4 regions of the Isoptericola dokdonensis DS-3 genome follow, and region 1 is predicted to be linked to each of the others. Evidence: riboswitches for the same ligand, from Rfam matches in the RefSeq annotation. Region 1 holds a riboswitch; each other region holds the start of a gene.
What was found. A riboswitch is a leader RNA that binds a small molecule or an ion and turns the genes downstream of it on or off. The one in region 1 is predicted to bind S-adenosylmethionine.
Positions count from the first base shown of each region.

Region 2: it holds a riboswitch for S-adenosylmethionine, as region 1 does, so the genes downstream of both, I598_RS15670 (hypothetical protein) here and I598_RS10165 (aminotransferase class V-fold PLP-dependent enzyme) in region 1, are expected to answer to the same signal.
Region 3: it holds a riboswitch for S-adenosylmethionine, as region 1 does, so the genes downstream of both, I598_RS12565 (methylenetetrahydrofolate reductase) here and I598_RS10165 (aminotransferase class V-fold PLP-dependent enzyme) in region 1, are expected to answer to the same signal.
Region 4: it holds a riboswitch for S-adenosylmethionine, as region 1 does, so the genes downstream of both, I598_RS13000 (hypothetical protein) here and I598_RS10165 (aminotransferase class V-fold PLP-dependent enzyme) in region 1, are expected to answer to the same signal.

Region 1 covers NZ_CP014209.1:2,178,204-2,181,401, reverse strand. Annotated here, with positions in the region: gene I598_RS10175 (O-succinylhomoserine sulfhydrylase) at 1-371, opposite strand, end outside; gene I598_RS10170 (rhodanese-like domain-containing protein) at 440-886, opposite strand; SAM riboswitch class IV at 1,162-1,277, shown strand; gene I598_RS10165 (aminotransferase class V-fold PLP-dependent enzyme) at 1,309-2,736, shown strand; gene I598_RS10160 (amidase) at 2,762-3,198, opposite strand, start outside.
Region 2 covers NZ_CP014209.1:3,417,591-3,420,788, reverse strand. Annotated here, with positions in the region: gene I598_RS15675 (diguanylate cyclase domain-containing protein) at 1-798, opposite strand, end outside; gene I598_RS15670 (hypothetical protein) at 928-1,647, opposite strand; SAM riboswitch class IV at 1,659-1,774, opposite strand; gene I598_RS15665 (hypothetical protein) at 1,866-2,054, opposite strand; gene I598_RS15660 (DUF1349 domain-containing protein) at 2,238-2,843, shown strand; gene I598_RS15655 (hypothetical protein) at 3,121-3,198, shown strand, end outside.
Region 3 covers NZ_CP014209.1:2,697,061-2,700,258, reverse strand. Annotated here, with positions in the region: gene I598_RS12570 (LuxR C-terminal-related transcriptional regulator) at 1-1,482, opposite strand, end outside; SAM riboswitch class I at 1,617-1,724, shown strand; gene I598_RS12565 (methylenetetrahydrofolate reductase) at 1,769-2,710, shown strand; gene metE (5-methyltetrahydropteroyltriglutamate--homocysteine S-methyltransferase) at 2,800-3,198, shown strand, end outside.
Region 4 covers NZ_CP014209.1:2,797,026-2,800,223, forward strand. Annotated here, with positions in the region: gene I598_RS12985 (M20 family metallopeptidase) at 1-346, shown strand, start outside; gene I598_RS18140 (helix-hairpin-helix domain-containing protein) at 383-871, shown strand; gene I598_RS12995 (putative quinol monooxygenase) at 875-1,177, opposite strand; SAM riboswitch class IV at 1,280-1,397, shown strand; gene I598_RS13000 (hypothetical protein) at 1,459-2,073, shown strand; gene I598_RS13005 (nuclease-related domain-containing DEAD/DEAH box helicase) at 2,136-3,198, shown strand, end outside.

The DNA.
Region 1 (3,198 bases):
CACTTGGCGAGGATCTCGGAGTAGATGACGTTGGTGGAGCCGAACAGCGCGCGGGCCGAGACGATGCGCGACCCGGCCGAGACCAGCGCGGCGAGCGTGGTGAACACCGCGGACATGCCGGACGCCGTCGCGTAGCAGGCCTCGGCGCCCTCGACGAGCCGCAGCCGCTCCTCGAACGTGCGGACCGTGGGGTTGCCGTAGCGGGAGTACACGAACCGCGAGTGGTCGCCGCTGAACGCGGCCTCGGCGTCGGCCGCCGAGTCGTAGACGTAGCCCTGCGTGAGGAACAGGCCCTCGGAGGTCTCGTTGAAGTCGGAGCGGCGGTGCCCGCCGCGCACGGCCAGGGTGGCGGGGCGCACGGTGTCGGGCAGCGGGCCGCGACCGGACCCGCCGACGAGCTCGGGGTTCGCGCCCGGTCCGGTGGGGATCTCGACGCGGGTCACGGCCGGTACTCCGTGGTGGGCAGGCCGGCGACCTTCCAGCCCTCGCGGGTGCGCAGGCCGTCCAGACCCGGCGCGCCCTCGAAGCCCTCGAGCACGTTGTACGACGGCGCGATCCCGGCCGACGTCGCCAGGCGGGCCGCGCCGATGGAGCGCTGGCCGGACCGACACAGGAACACGACGGGGCCGTCACCCGCGACCCCCGCGGCCGCGAGCTCGGTGAGGAAGCCCGGGTTGGGGCGGCCGTCGGCCGTGACCCACTGGGTGAGGACGACCTGCTTGCCGAGCTCCGCGACGTCGGGCACGCCGATCAGGCGCCACTCGCCCTCGGTGCGGACGTCGACGAGCACGGCGTCGGGGGATCCGGCGAGCAGGTCCCACGCCTGCTGCGGGGTGATGTCTCCGGCGTAGCCCTCGGCGGGCCGAGCCTGCACGGTCGCGGTCATCGCGCACTCCTCCATCGGTCGTGGCGGTAGCACCCGCGCCCGGTCCCCGGCCTCGCGTCGCGTCGACGGCGGTGCCCGGTCCCGCGGGGTTGCTGCGGCGTCGTCGTGCCACGTCACTCGGCCGCTCGGGATGGTCACGGCGATCGTACGACAGCGGTCCCGCTCTGCGGGACGGGTGTCTCGCAGAGCGAGCATGCGGGCGCTCATCGCCCGCATCGTGAGACACCCGTCCCAAGGCTTGACGACGGCAAGGTGGCGCCGCAGCATGGATGCCAGGTCATGAGCGCCAGCGCGAAGCCCCGGCTCGCTGGCCGGCAACCCTCCCCTCGCGGCGGGGTGCCCCGGGTGACGACCAGGCACGACGTCGACCGGCGTCGGGCAAGCGCGGGGAGGCACCTCCCCGGACCACAGGAGGTACCGCCATGACCACGCTCACCGAGGCCCCCGCCTGTACGCAGGTCGACACCGTCGCCGACCACGCCCCCGTCCTGCCCGTCACCGGGCACGACACCCTCGCGCCGCTCGTGGACGGCCGCCGCGTCCCCTACGCGAACCTCGACGTCGCGGCCTCCGCCCCGGCCCTGCAGGCCGTCGCCGACCGCGTCGCCGCCACCCTCCCGCTGTACGCCTCCGTGCACCGCGGCGCCGGATACCTCTCGCAGGTCTCCACCGCCCTCTACGAGCAGGCACGACGCACCATCGGCGACTTCGTCGGCGCCCGCGAGGACGACGTCACGATCGTCGTGCGCAACACCACCGACGCGCTCAACCTGCTCGCCGGCTGCGTGCCCGCCGCCACCGACGGCACGCCCGGCCGCGTCCTCGTCCTCGACGTGGAGCACCACGCGAACTTCCTGCCCTGGCAGCGCGAGGCCGACGCGACCGTCGTCACCGGGCGGGACACCGCCGCGGCCACCGTGCAGGCGTTGCGCGACGAGCTGGCCGCCGGGGCCGCAGCGGGCCGCGGGTACGCGCTGCTCTCCGTCACCGGGGCGTCCAACGTCACCGGCGAGGCGCTCGACGTCGCCGCGCTCGTCGCCGCCGCGCACGACCACGGCGCCCGCCTCCTCCTCGACGGCGCCCAGCTCGTGCCGCACCGCCGCTTCTCGCTGGAGGCCACGGGCGTCGACTACGTCGCGTTCTCCGGGCACAAGACGTACGCGCCGTTCGGCGGCGGCGCGCTGGTCGGCCGCCGCGACTGGCTCGACACCGGCACCCCCTACCTCGCGGGCGGTGGCGCCGTGCGCCGCGTTCGCACCGACGCCACCGAGTGGCACGACGCCCCCGCCCGCCACGAGGCCGGGTCGCCCAACGTGCTCGGCGCCGTCTCGCTCGCGGCCGCCTGCCAGGCCCTCGCCGAGGTCGACCCCGACGAGCTGCGCGAGCACGAGGACGCGCTGCGCCGTCGTCTCGTCGCCGGGCTCGGCGCCATCGACGGCGTCGACGTCGTGCACCTGTGGCCCGACGCCGCCGACACCGTCGGCGTGGTGACCTTCACCGTCGCCGGCTGCGACGCGGGCCTCGTCGCCGCCTACCTGTCCGCCGAGCACGGCATCGGTGTGCGCGACGGCCGGTTCTGCGCCCATCCGCTGCTCGCCCGGCTTGGCCTCGACGGTGGCGCCGTGCGTGCCTCCGTCGGCGTCGGCACCGCCGGCGAGGAGGTCGAACGGCTCGTCGCCGCCGTCGCGGCCCTCGTCGCCGACGGCCCGCAGGCGCGCTACGACGTCGTCGACGGGCTGTGGATCGTGGTGGACGACCCGCGTCCCGTGCCCGAGGGCTCCGGCCTGGAAGGTCTGCTCGCGACCGCCGCGCTGGGCGCCGAGGACGCCGTCGGCTGCCTGCCCGACTGACCTGCCGGGGGGCGAAGCCGACCGGCTACCAGACGGGCGGGTGCTTCTCCGGCCAGCGCAGCACGTCCTCGAGCTGGGCGGCGATCGCCAGCAGCGCCGCCTCCCCGCCCGGACGCCCGATGATCTGCACCCCCATCGGCAGCCCGTCGGCGGTCCAGTGCGCCGGCACCGTGATCGCCGGCAGACCCGCGACGTTCAACCACGACGTGAACGGCGTGTACTGGCACTGCTGGACGAAGTTGCGGTCCGGGTCCTCGGGGTCGAACCAGCCCACCGGGCGCGGCGTCATCGCCAGCGCCGGCGTCACCACCGCGTCCAGGTCGCCGAACCCCGCGACGAGCCGCCGCTCGAACGCCACCAGCGTGCGCAGCGCCGCCACCAGCTCGCGCGCCGGGACCTCCCGCCCGCGCCGCACCAGCCAGGCCGTCAACGGCTCCATCCGGTCCAGCGTCGCGTCGTCGT
Region 2 (3,198 bases), 1.2 Mb from region 1:
GGCGAGCACGTACCGGCGCAGCTGGTCCGCGGACGCCGCCGCGTGCACGTCGTCCATGGGCGGCAGGATCGCGAGGACGGCGAACCGGTCCCCGTCGACGCGCCCGGCCTCGCAGCCGCGCGGCAGGTCGTCCCGCAACCGCGCGCCGAGCTCGGTGAGGACGGCGTCGCCCGTGGCCAGGCCGTGCCGCGCGTTGAGCCGCGACATGCCCGCGACGTCCAGCAGGACGACGACGACCCGCGTCCCGCCGCCACGCACGAGCTCGCAGCGCCGCCCCAGGGAGTGCCACGTGGCGGCCCGGGCGGGCAGCCGGGTCTGCGGGTCCACCGAGGACCGCTCCGCGAGCGCCGCCACGAGGGACCGCATGAGATCGGCCGTCCCCGCGCCCGCCCACGTCGGCCCGGCGACGAGGACGTCGTCGTAGCGGTGCTCCTCGGTGCGCTCCATGGCGCGCGTCGCGACGGCGGAGACGGCCTCGTCGGGACGCACGACCATCGGCTCCCAGTGGGTGACCGTCGCGACAGGCCGGCGCTCCAGGACGGCGCGCCCGTACCCGAGACGTCCGGTCAGCGCGGCGGCGAGACCGGCGCGCATCACCATGCCGACCCGGTCGGACTCCTCGTCCTCGACGACGACGCAGGTCACCTCGGGGTTGCGGAACATCACCTCGAGCTGCCCCACGGGCATGGAGGACCCGACGACGGTGAGGGGTTGCGCGAGGTCGGACACGACCCCGGCGAGCCGCACGCCGCCGCGGAGCTGCCGGTGCCGGGCCACCTGGCTGATCTCGTCATGCACGGCGTCAGTATGGTGACGCCGTTCCGGACATGTCGGGCGAAATCGGCATCCGCGGCGACTGTTCGGCGAGTGTTCACGGTCGTTCACCCGCGCGTCATCAGTCGTGGTCGGCAGGCGCCGGGCCACACGTCACCGGACCGGCCGCTCGGCCTCCACGACCTGCCGGACCGCGGTGAGGACGGCACGCGGGGCGGCGACGGCCTCGCGCGCCACCCGCTCCAGGTCCCTCCGGGCACGGCGGCGCCGGGCGTCCTTCTCCGCAGCACGCAGCGTGCGAGCCAGCGGGACGACGTCGGCGAGGACGACGGAGCGCGCGTCGTGACCGGCGGGGTCGAGCGCCGCCAGCCAGCGCGCGAACCGGGCGACGCGCGCCTCGGGCTCCGCGACGAGGACGTCGCGCCGACGCAGGTCGCCGACCAGGACGAGCTCGCGTGGCGGGCGCCCGGCCTCCTGCTCGACCAGCCGCACCAGGCCGTACGCACGCGCCTGCACGAAGACCCGCTCCAGCAGCGACCGCCGGTACCGGTGCGCCTCGCGGATCGGCTCCCAGTCCGGGTCGGACTCGTCGTGCAACCCGCCCCACCGCGCCGTGCCCCGCGGGAACCGCCCCGCCGTCGTCCCACCCGGCAACCTGGCCCGCCGGGCGACCTCGGTGTCGACCGCACGGCAGCCGTCGCACAGCGTCTGCGAGAGCCGGCCGATGCCGACGGGCCACGTCCCCACCAGGCAGGCGGTGCACAGGTGGTCGCCGGTCGTCGAGGCGATGCCGTGGCGTCGCAGTCTCGCGGTCTCGGCGGACGGCCGGACCGGCTCGACGAAGCCGTCGAGGTCGAGGGTGTAGTCGGACATCGAGAGTTCTCCCTTCGCTCTTCCCGCCACGGTCGTGGCGGGCCGGTCTTCCTCCTGGGGCACCGTGCGCGAGGGGCGCGGTTGCCGGACCAGCACGCGGAGGGCGTGTCGCTGGTCGCTCGTGACCTGGGGAGAATGTAGCCGATCGCTCCGACACACGCCGCCGGACGACGCGCCCGCGTCGGTGCGGGCCCGCGACGTCGACGACATCGGGTGGGTCAGGCGGCGTTCGCGTTCCCGTCCGCGTCGTCGTCGCGCTCCTGGGTGCCGGCCGACGGCGCGGCCTGCCGGTGGTGGAGCCCGTCCGCCTCGTCGAGGTCGGAGTACCGCGGGTGCGGGTCGTCCCCGACCAGCTTGCCGACGACGGCACGGAGGGCGCGGTGCAGAGAACGGGAAAGCGCTGACATCACTCCGAATGATGCCAGGGGCACCGGTTCGCGGCACGTCGAACCCGCTCGGCCGTCCGAGCCCTGAGTCGCTCATCAGGGCACGCCCACCCGACCGCCCGAGTCGTCCCTCGCGACGAGCCGATGGCATCCTGGCTGGCGGCCGGCCCACCAGCACCGACCCCTTCACTGCCGAGGAGTTCCATGTCCGCTCTCGCCGTCCCCCCGCTCCCCTTCACGCTCGTCCCGTCCCGGGTCCCGTGGAAGATCGTCGGCACCGACGGGGTCCGGGCCTCCGCGGAGCCGGGCACCGACATCTTCGTCCCGCCGTTCCCCGACCAGCCCGCCAAGCTCGACGCGGCCACCCTGCTGGGCGAGGCGCCACAGGGCGACTTCCAGCTCAGCGCGCGCGTCACCGTCGGGTTCCGGGCGACGTTCGACGCAGGGGTGCTGCTCGTCTGGCACGACGAGCAGCACTGGGCGAAGCTGTGCTTCGAGGCCGCGCCGAACGGCTCGCCGACGGTGGTGTCGGTGGTCAACCGCACGGTCTCCGACGACGCCAACGCCTTCACCGTCGTCGGCGCGACCGCCTGGCTGCGCATCAGCCGGGTCGACGGCATCTACCTGTTCCACGCCTCCCACGACGGGCGCACCTGGGACATGGTGCGCATCTTCGGGCTCGACTCGCACGGCTCGACACCACAGGTCGGGTTCGAGGTGCAGTCACCGACCGGCGACGGCTGCGAGGTCACCTTCGACGAGATCACCTTCGCACCGACGAGGCTGACCGATCCGCGCGACGGTTCCTGACGCCGCGCAGTGCGCGAACGCCGACGATACGATGGCGAAGTTCTGTGGACGACACGGCGTGCGGCACCGAACCACCTGGTCCGACCGGCCCGTTCTCGCCGGGGTCCCTCCCCGGCCACGATTGCCTCGCACTGGACCCGGCATCAGGAGCGTTCCCATGAGACGTAGTCACCGTTCCGCGCGTCACGTCCGCACTCCGCTGCCTGCAGTGGGTGCGGCACTCGTTCTGCTGGCAGTAGTTGCGCTTCCCACGTCGGCCCAGGCTGAAGAACCCTCCGTGGTGACCTGCACGGGCGAGGCGGACCAGCACTACTCCCCCGGCCTGACCCTGACGTCCCGGCCGACATCGGTCAGC
Region 3 (3,198 bases), 520 kb from region 1:
GCTGCTCGGTTCGTCGTCGGCGGGCCGCACGACCGGGGCGTCCGGCTCTGCGGCACCAGTCCCGACACCCTCGACGACGAGGCTCAGGCGCCGGTCGAGGGCCGCGAGGAGCCGGTCGAGACCGGGTTCGCGGGCGATCGCGGCGGGCAGCGGGGCGGAGAGGGCGCGGTGGGCCGCGTCGACGTCCCCGACCTCGACCGCGAGCCGGACCGCCTCCATGGCCCGCAGCAGGGCGACGGCGGTGGGGTCGCCGACCTCCCGGGTGCCCGCGACGACCTCCGCCGAGCCCTTGCCGCCCTGGACGAGCAGGGTCTCCAGGTAGGGGACGGCGGTGGCCGCGGTGCGGTCGTGCTCCCACTCGGCGCCGCGGACGGCGCGCTGCCGCAGCACGTGCTCGGCGATGAGCCGGTTGCGCAGCGTGCTGGTCTCGCGGCCCTCGGCGGTGGACACCTCGAGGCCGGCCCGCACCTGCCGCGCCTCGACAGGTCCGCTGAGACCTTCGGGGACGTCGCCGGACAGGGCGCGGCTGATCTCCTGGGTGACGCGCAGCCGCAGCGTGCTGCGCCCGGCGTGCTGGAGCTGCTCGGCGACGAGGGGCGGGTAGAGCGCGACGTGGTCGCGGTCGGCCTGCCGCAGGGTGCGCAGCAGGCCGTGACCGTCGAGCTGCTCGAGGACCGGCCAGGGCACGAGCCGCCGGGCGACGGTCGTGGTGACCGGTCCGGCGAGCGCCAGGACCTGGGCGGCGTGCAGCGTCTCGGTGTCGAGCCCGGCGGTGAGCCGGTCGACGGTGGCGGCCAGCGCGGGCGCCCAGAGCTCGCCGTGGGCCCGCCAGACGCCGTCCACGCGGACGAGGCGACCGCCGCGGCGCGCGGTGCGCGCGATGCCGGCGACGAAACCCGGCATCCCGCCGGATTTGGCATGGATGCGCCCGGCGGTCTCGGCGGCGAGGGGGCCGCCGACGACGCTCTCGGCGAGGCGCGCGGAGTCCTCGTAGGACAGCGGCGGCAGCTCGACCAGGTCGACCGGCGTGACGGAGGCGACGAGCCCGCGACCGTCGGAGGCCGGCAGCGCGGGCCGCGAGGTGGCGACGACGGGGAACGGGACCCGCCCCCAGGCGGCGACCAGCGCGCCGACGGAGTCCGCGTCGAGGTCGTCGACGTCGTCGACGAGGAGCACGAGGCGGCCGCCCTCGGCCTGTCGTTCGAGCGCGGTCACGTAGGTGGCGAGCAGCGACGGGCCGCGGGCGGGCCGCTCGACGCCCAGCGTGCTGACCGCGAGCGCCTCGAGCGGCCTGTCCTGGAGGGCACGGGCTCCGCGGACGGTCAGCAGCCGGTACCCGTCGTCGCCGAGCAGGTCGCCGACGCGGCGCAGGACGGCGGTGCGGCCGGCCCCGGGCAGGCCGGTCACGACGGTGCTGGTCCCCGCGCGGACGCCGTCGACGACGTCGGCGACGACGTGCTCGTGCAGCCGGGGCAGCGCCATGGGGTCATGCTAGGAAGGTCGGCGGGCTCGCGCCTGGTGAGTCGGTCGTCGCGCCGTCGTCGGAGAGCAGACACGGGCGTCTCACGATGTGGAGAGTGTTGTCCGCTGGTCGAACAGGCTCTAGAGTCGTCGCCAAGCCATCCAGAGCGGCCGAGAGTCCTGGCTCGACGACGCCGCAGCAACCCGTTCTCCGACGGAAGCCTCCCGAGGACGAAGGTGCTCAACACCAGGCCCGATGGAGTGACGCATGGTCGCAGAGGCACTACCGCACCCGCACCGTCCGACGGTGAGCTTCGAGCTCATGCCGCCGCGGCGGCCCGCCGCCGCGCCCAGGTTCTGGGAGACGGCCCGCCGTCTGGTCGACGCGCGGCCCGACTTCGTGTCGGTCACGTACGGCGCCGGCGGCGGTGACCGCGACACGGCACGCGACGTCGTCGCCACGCTCCTGGCCGGCACCTCCGTGCTGCCCGTCGCGCACCTCACCTGCGTCGGGGCGTCCCGCGAGGACGTCTCGGCGGTCATCGACACGTTCCTCGAGGCCGGGGTCCGCACCGTGCTCGCGCTGCGCGGGGACCCCCCGAAGGACCAGCCCGACTGGCGGCCTCCCGCCGACGGCGTGCACTCCTCGCTCGAGCTCATCGCCCTGCTGCGGGAGGTCGAGGCGCGCCGCTGCGAGTCCGACCCCTCCACGGCGCTGCGCGGTGCCGCCCGCCCCCTGACCATCGCCGTCGCCACGTTCGTCGACGGCAACGTCCAGGCCGGCACCACGCGCGCCCAGGAGGTGCAGCGCCTGCTGGAGAAGCAGCAGGCCGGGGCGTCCTTCGCCATCACCCAGCTGTTCTACGAGGCCACCTCGTACACCGACTTCGTCACTGCGGCCCGCGCGGCCGGGGTGACGATCCCGATCCTCGCCGGGCTGCTGCCCACGACGGACCCGCGCCGGCTCCGTCGCGTCGAGGAGCTCACCGGCGTCCGCGCGCCCCAGCACCTGCTGGACGCGCTCGACGCCCTGCCGGACGCCGAGGCGCAGCACGCCTACGGCACGGCCTACGGCACCGAGCTCGCCCAGCGCGTGCTCGACGCCGGCGCCCCCGGCCTGCACGTGTACACGTTCAACCAGTTCCGTCCCGCTCTGGACCTGCTCGAGGGTGTCAACCTCGGCGGTACGCCGTCCGACGGCGTCGACCTGGCCAGAAGGCCGTGGGTACCGAGCATCCCCGCAGTCTGACCCGCTGACCGCAGCGGCTCCCCGTCGTCCCCCGGGACGACGGTTGCCGTGGCGTACCCCGGCGGCGTCTACCCATCTGAGGAGAGCTCATGTCCACCAGCGTCACCCCCGTCCCTGCGTCCACGTCGCCCGCCTTCCCCGGCGGCACCGTCCTCGGCTACCCCCGCATCGGGCGGCGCCGCGAGCTCAAGCGCGCCGTCGAGGCGTTCTGGGCCGGGCGCACCACCGCCGCCGAGCTCGAGGCCACGGCCGCCGACCTGCGGCTCGCCACCGTGCAACGGCTCGTCGAGCTCGGGCTCGACCCGTCCGACGGCTCCGTGCCCGGGTCGTTCTCGTCCTACGACCAGGTGCTCGACGTCGTCGCGACGCTCGGCGCCGTGCCCGCCCGGTTCACCCCCCTCACCGACGCCGCGGGTCGGCTCGACGCCGCCGCCTACTTCACGGTGGCACGGGGCGCCGGCGACGACGCACCGCTCGAGATGACCAAG
Region 4 (3,198 bases), 620 kb from region 1:
CACCGCCCGCTGGGTGGCCGCGCAGCAGCGGCGCGGCCGCGACGTGCTGCCCGCCGGCGTGGTGTCCGAGACCCTGGCGGCCTCCACCGACTTCGGCAACATCAGCTTCCGGGTGCCGGGCATCCACCCGCTCATCAAGGTCGCCGACCCGGCCGTCGCGCTGCACACCAAAGACTTCGCCGCCGCCGCCGGCTCCGCCCGCGCGGTGGCCGCCGCCGTCGACGGCGCCGCCGGGCTGGCACTCACCGCGCTCGACTACCTGTGCGACGACGGCCTCCGCGCCGCCGTCGACGACGAGTTCTCCGCCGCCGGCGGGTCGATCGACGTGCCCTCCTACTTCGACTGACCGGCGCACAGGCCGCGTCCGTGCGAGCGTGGACGCATGACCTCCGAGAAACAGCTCCGCCAGGCCGCCCTCGCGCTGCCCGACGTCGTCGAGTCCGAGGGTGCCTTCCGGGTGCACGACGTCGTGTTCGTCTCGGCCGTACCGGGCATCGGGATCCAGCTCGCGCTCGACGCGGCGGACGCCGAAGCCCTGCTCGGACAGATCGGCGGCGCCGAGGAGTCGCCCGGCGGCGTCGCGGTGGGCCTCGACGACCTCGATGGGCAGCAGCTCAACCACTGGGTGCGGCGCGCCTGGCTCGCGTGCGCTCCGCACGAGCTCGTCGAGACGGTGGTGGCGGCGGACTCCGCCGCGCCCGGGTCGGTCGGCGACCTGCCGGCCACCATCGGGCGGCCCGCGACCCGGGCGCTCGCGGGCGCCGGGATCACGACGCTCGCGGCGGTCGCCGAACGCTCCGACGGGGACCTGCTGGCGTTGCACGGCGTCGGGCCGCGTGCCGTGCGCCTGCTGCGCGAGGCGATCGGCTGAGGCTCAGCCCCGCAGCGGTGAGCCCGCGACGGTGAAGTCGAACCCGCCGAACTCCCCGGACAGCAGCGGGCGGGCAGCGGCGATGGACTCCTGGACCGCCGGCAGCTCCAAGGAGTCGCGGTGCGCCGCCGCGGACGTCCACAGCTCGGCGACGAACACGGTGTCCGGGTGGTCGTCGTGGGTGCCGACCTCGTAGAGCAGGCAGCCCGCGGCCGCGAGCTCGGGGCTGCGCCGCGTGAGGTGCGCGACGAGCTCGTCCCGCCGCCCGGGGGCCGTACCGAGGGTGCCGACGTTGGCGTAGGTCATGCGCACGACCGTAGCCCCGCCGTCCGACACCGCGCCCGACCAGGTGCGTGCCGCCACGGCCGAGTTGCCAGGTCACCGACCCGTCGGGTAGACATCTGCCCAGGTCACGAGCGACCGGCAACACGCCCTCCGCGTGCCGGTCCGGCAACCGCGCCCCTCGCGCACGGTGCCCCAGGAGGAAGACCCGCCCCGCGCCGACAGGCGCAGGGAAGAGCGAGGTCGACGTCACCTCGGAGCGCTCCGGCGCACCGACGTCGTCGGCCCCTGACCCGGGAGCCCGCATGTCCTTCACGTTCCGCACCCCGCACGGCACCGTCCACGAGGTCGACGCCGACGACCCGTGCCGCACCGCCCTCAGCTCGGTCGGCGAGCTCGTCTGCCCCGTCCACACCGGGGTCCAGCGGCCGCGGTCCCGGCGCTCCTGCACGGCGGCAGTCCGGGCGCACCGGCTCTGCCAGGTCTGCCTTCGTGCCACCGTGCCCCTGCGGAACTTCAAGGACGCGCAGCGGCACGTCTGCGACGACTGCCTGCGTCTCGATCGGGAGGTCGCCGCCGCGCGCGGTGGGAGCCCGCTGGTCACGACGATCCAGGGCGAGAGCCTGACGCGCCGCACCACCGCCCACGCCACGCTCGCGTTCGGGGACCTATGGGTAGGCGCGGTGGCGGGCGGACTGCCGGTGTTCGTCCTCGACGACCACGCGCCGTACTGGGGTGCCGTGCCCTCGCGCGGTGGTGTCGTCACCGTGGCCCGTACGGCGGCCGTCCGCTTCGCCTGGTTCGACGACTGGCGTCGTCGCCCGTGGGACGGGGCCGAGCAGCGCCGTCGGCACCTCGCCTGGGCGAGGGCCGTGCACCCGACCAGCAGTCTCGCGCAGCACCCGGGTGAAATCCGGTGACGGCGGCGACCGTTCCCTGGCGCACGCGTGACGCGGACAAGGGAATCCGGTACGAAGTGGGCATGGTGCGCCTCCTCCCGCCCGACCCCCGGTTCCCCGACGACGGCGGCGCCGAGCGCGCCGTGTGGGAGGCGCTCGCGGACGCGCTGCCGGACGGCGCCGCCCTGTTCCACGGCGTCCACCTGCAGGAGGGCGCACAGGAGTACGAGATCGACGTGCTCGTCGCCTGGCCCGGGGTCGGGATCGCCGCGATCGAAGTCAAGGGCGGGTACGTCGACCGGGTCGACGGCGCCTGGTACCAGGGCAGCGGGGACGCGCGGCACCGCATCGACCCCGTCGCGCAGGTGCAGGGCGCCCGCCACGCCCTGCAGGCGCTGCTGCGCGAGCGCGGCGACCTGGCGGCGTCGTCCCGCACCGCGCACCTCGTCGCGTTCCCGCACCGGTACGTGCCGGGCGACTGGCAGACGCTCGACCTGCCCCGCGACATGCTGGTCGACCGGGGCGACCTCGAGTCACCCGGTCAGGTCGCGGCGCGCGTCAAGCACGCGATCGAACGGCACGGGCAGGGGCACTTCCCGCTCGACGACCTCGGCGTCGACGAGCTCGCCACGTCCCTCGCCGGCGGTTTCCCCGGCCACGCCGAGCACCTCACCCGTGCGCTCGAGCACGAGACCTGGCTCGAGCAGATGACCCGCGACCAGTCCCGCGTCCTCGACCTGTTCGCCCAGGTGCGGCGCCTGCGCGTCGTCGGCGGCGCCGGGTCCGGCAAGACGTACCTCGCGCTGGAGCAGGCCCGACGCCGCACCCGCGCCGGGGAGCGGGTCGCCCTGCTCTGCTACTCCCGCGGCCTCGGCCGCTACCTCGAACGGATCACCGCCACCTGGCCAGCGCGGGAACGACCCGCCTACGTCGGGCTCTTCCACGACCTGCCCCGCAGCTGGGGCGCCACCGGCGGCCGCGACGACGACCCTGACTACTGGGAGCGCGACCTGCCGCTCGAGCTCGGCCGCCTCGCCGGCGAGCGCGGGCCGGACGACCTGTTCGACGCCGTCGTCGTCGACGAGGCGCAGGACTTCGGCGACCTGTGGTGGCCGTCGCTGCTGCGCTGCCTGCGCGACCCCGACC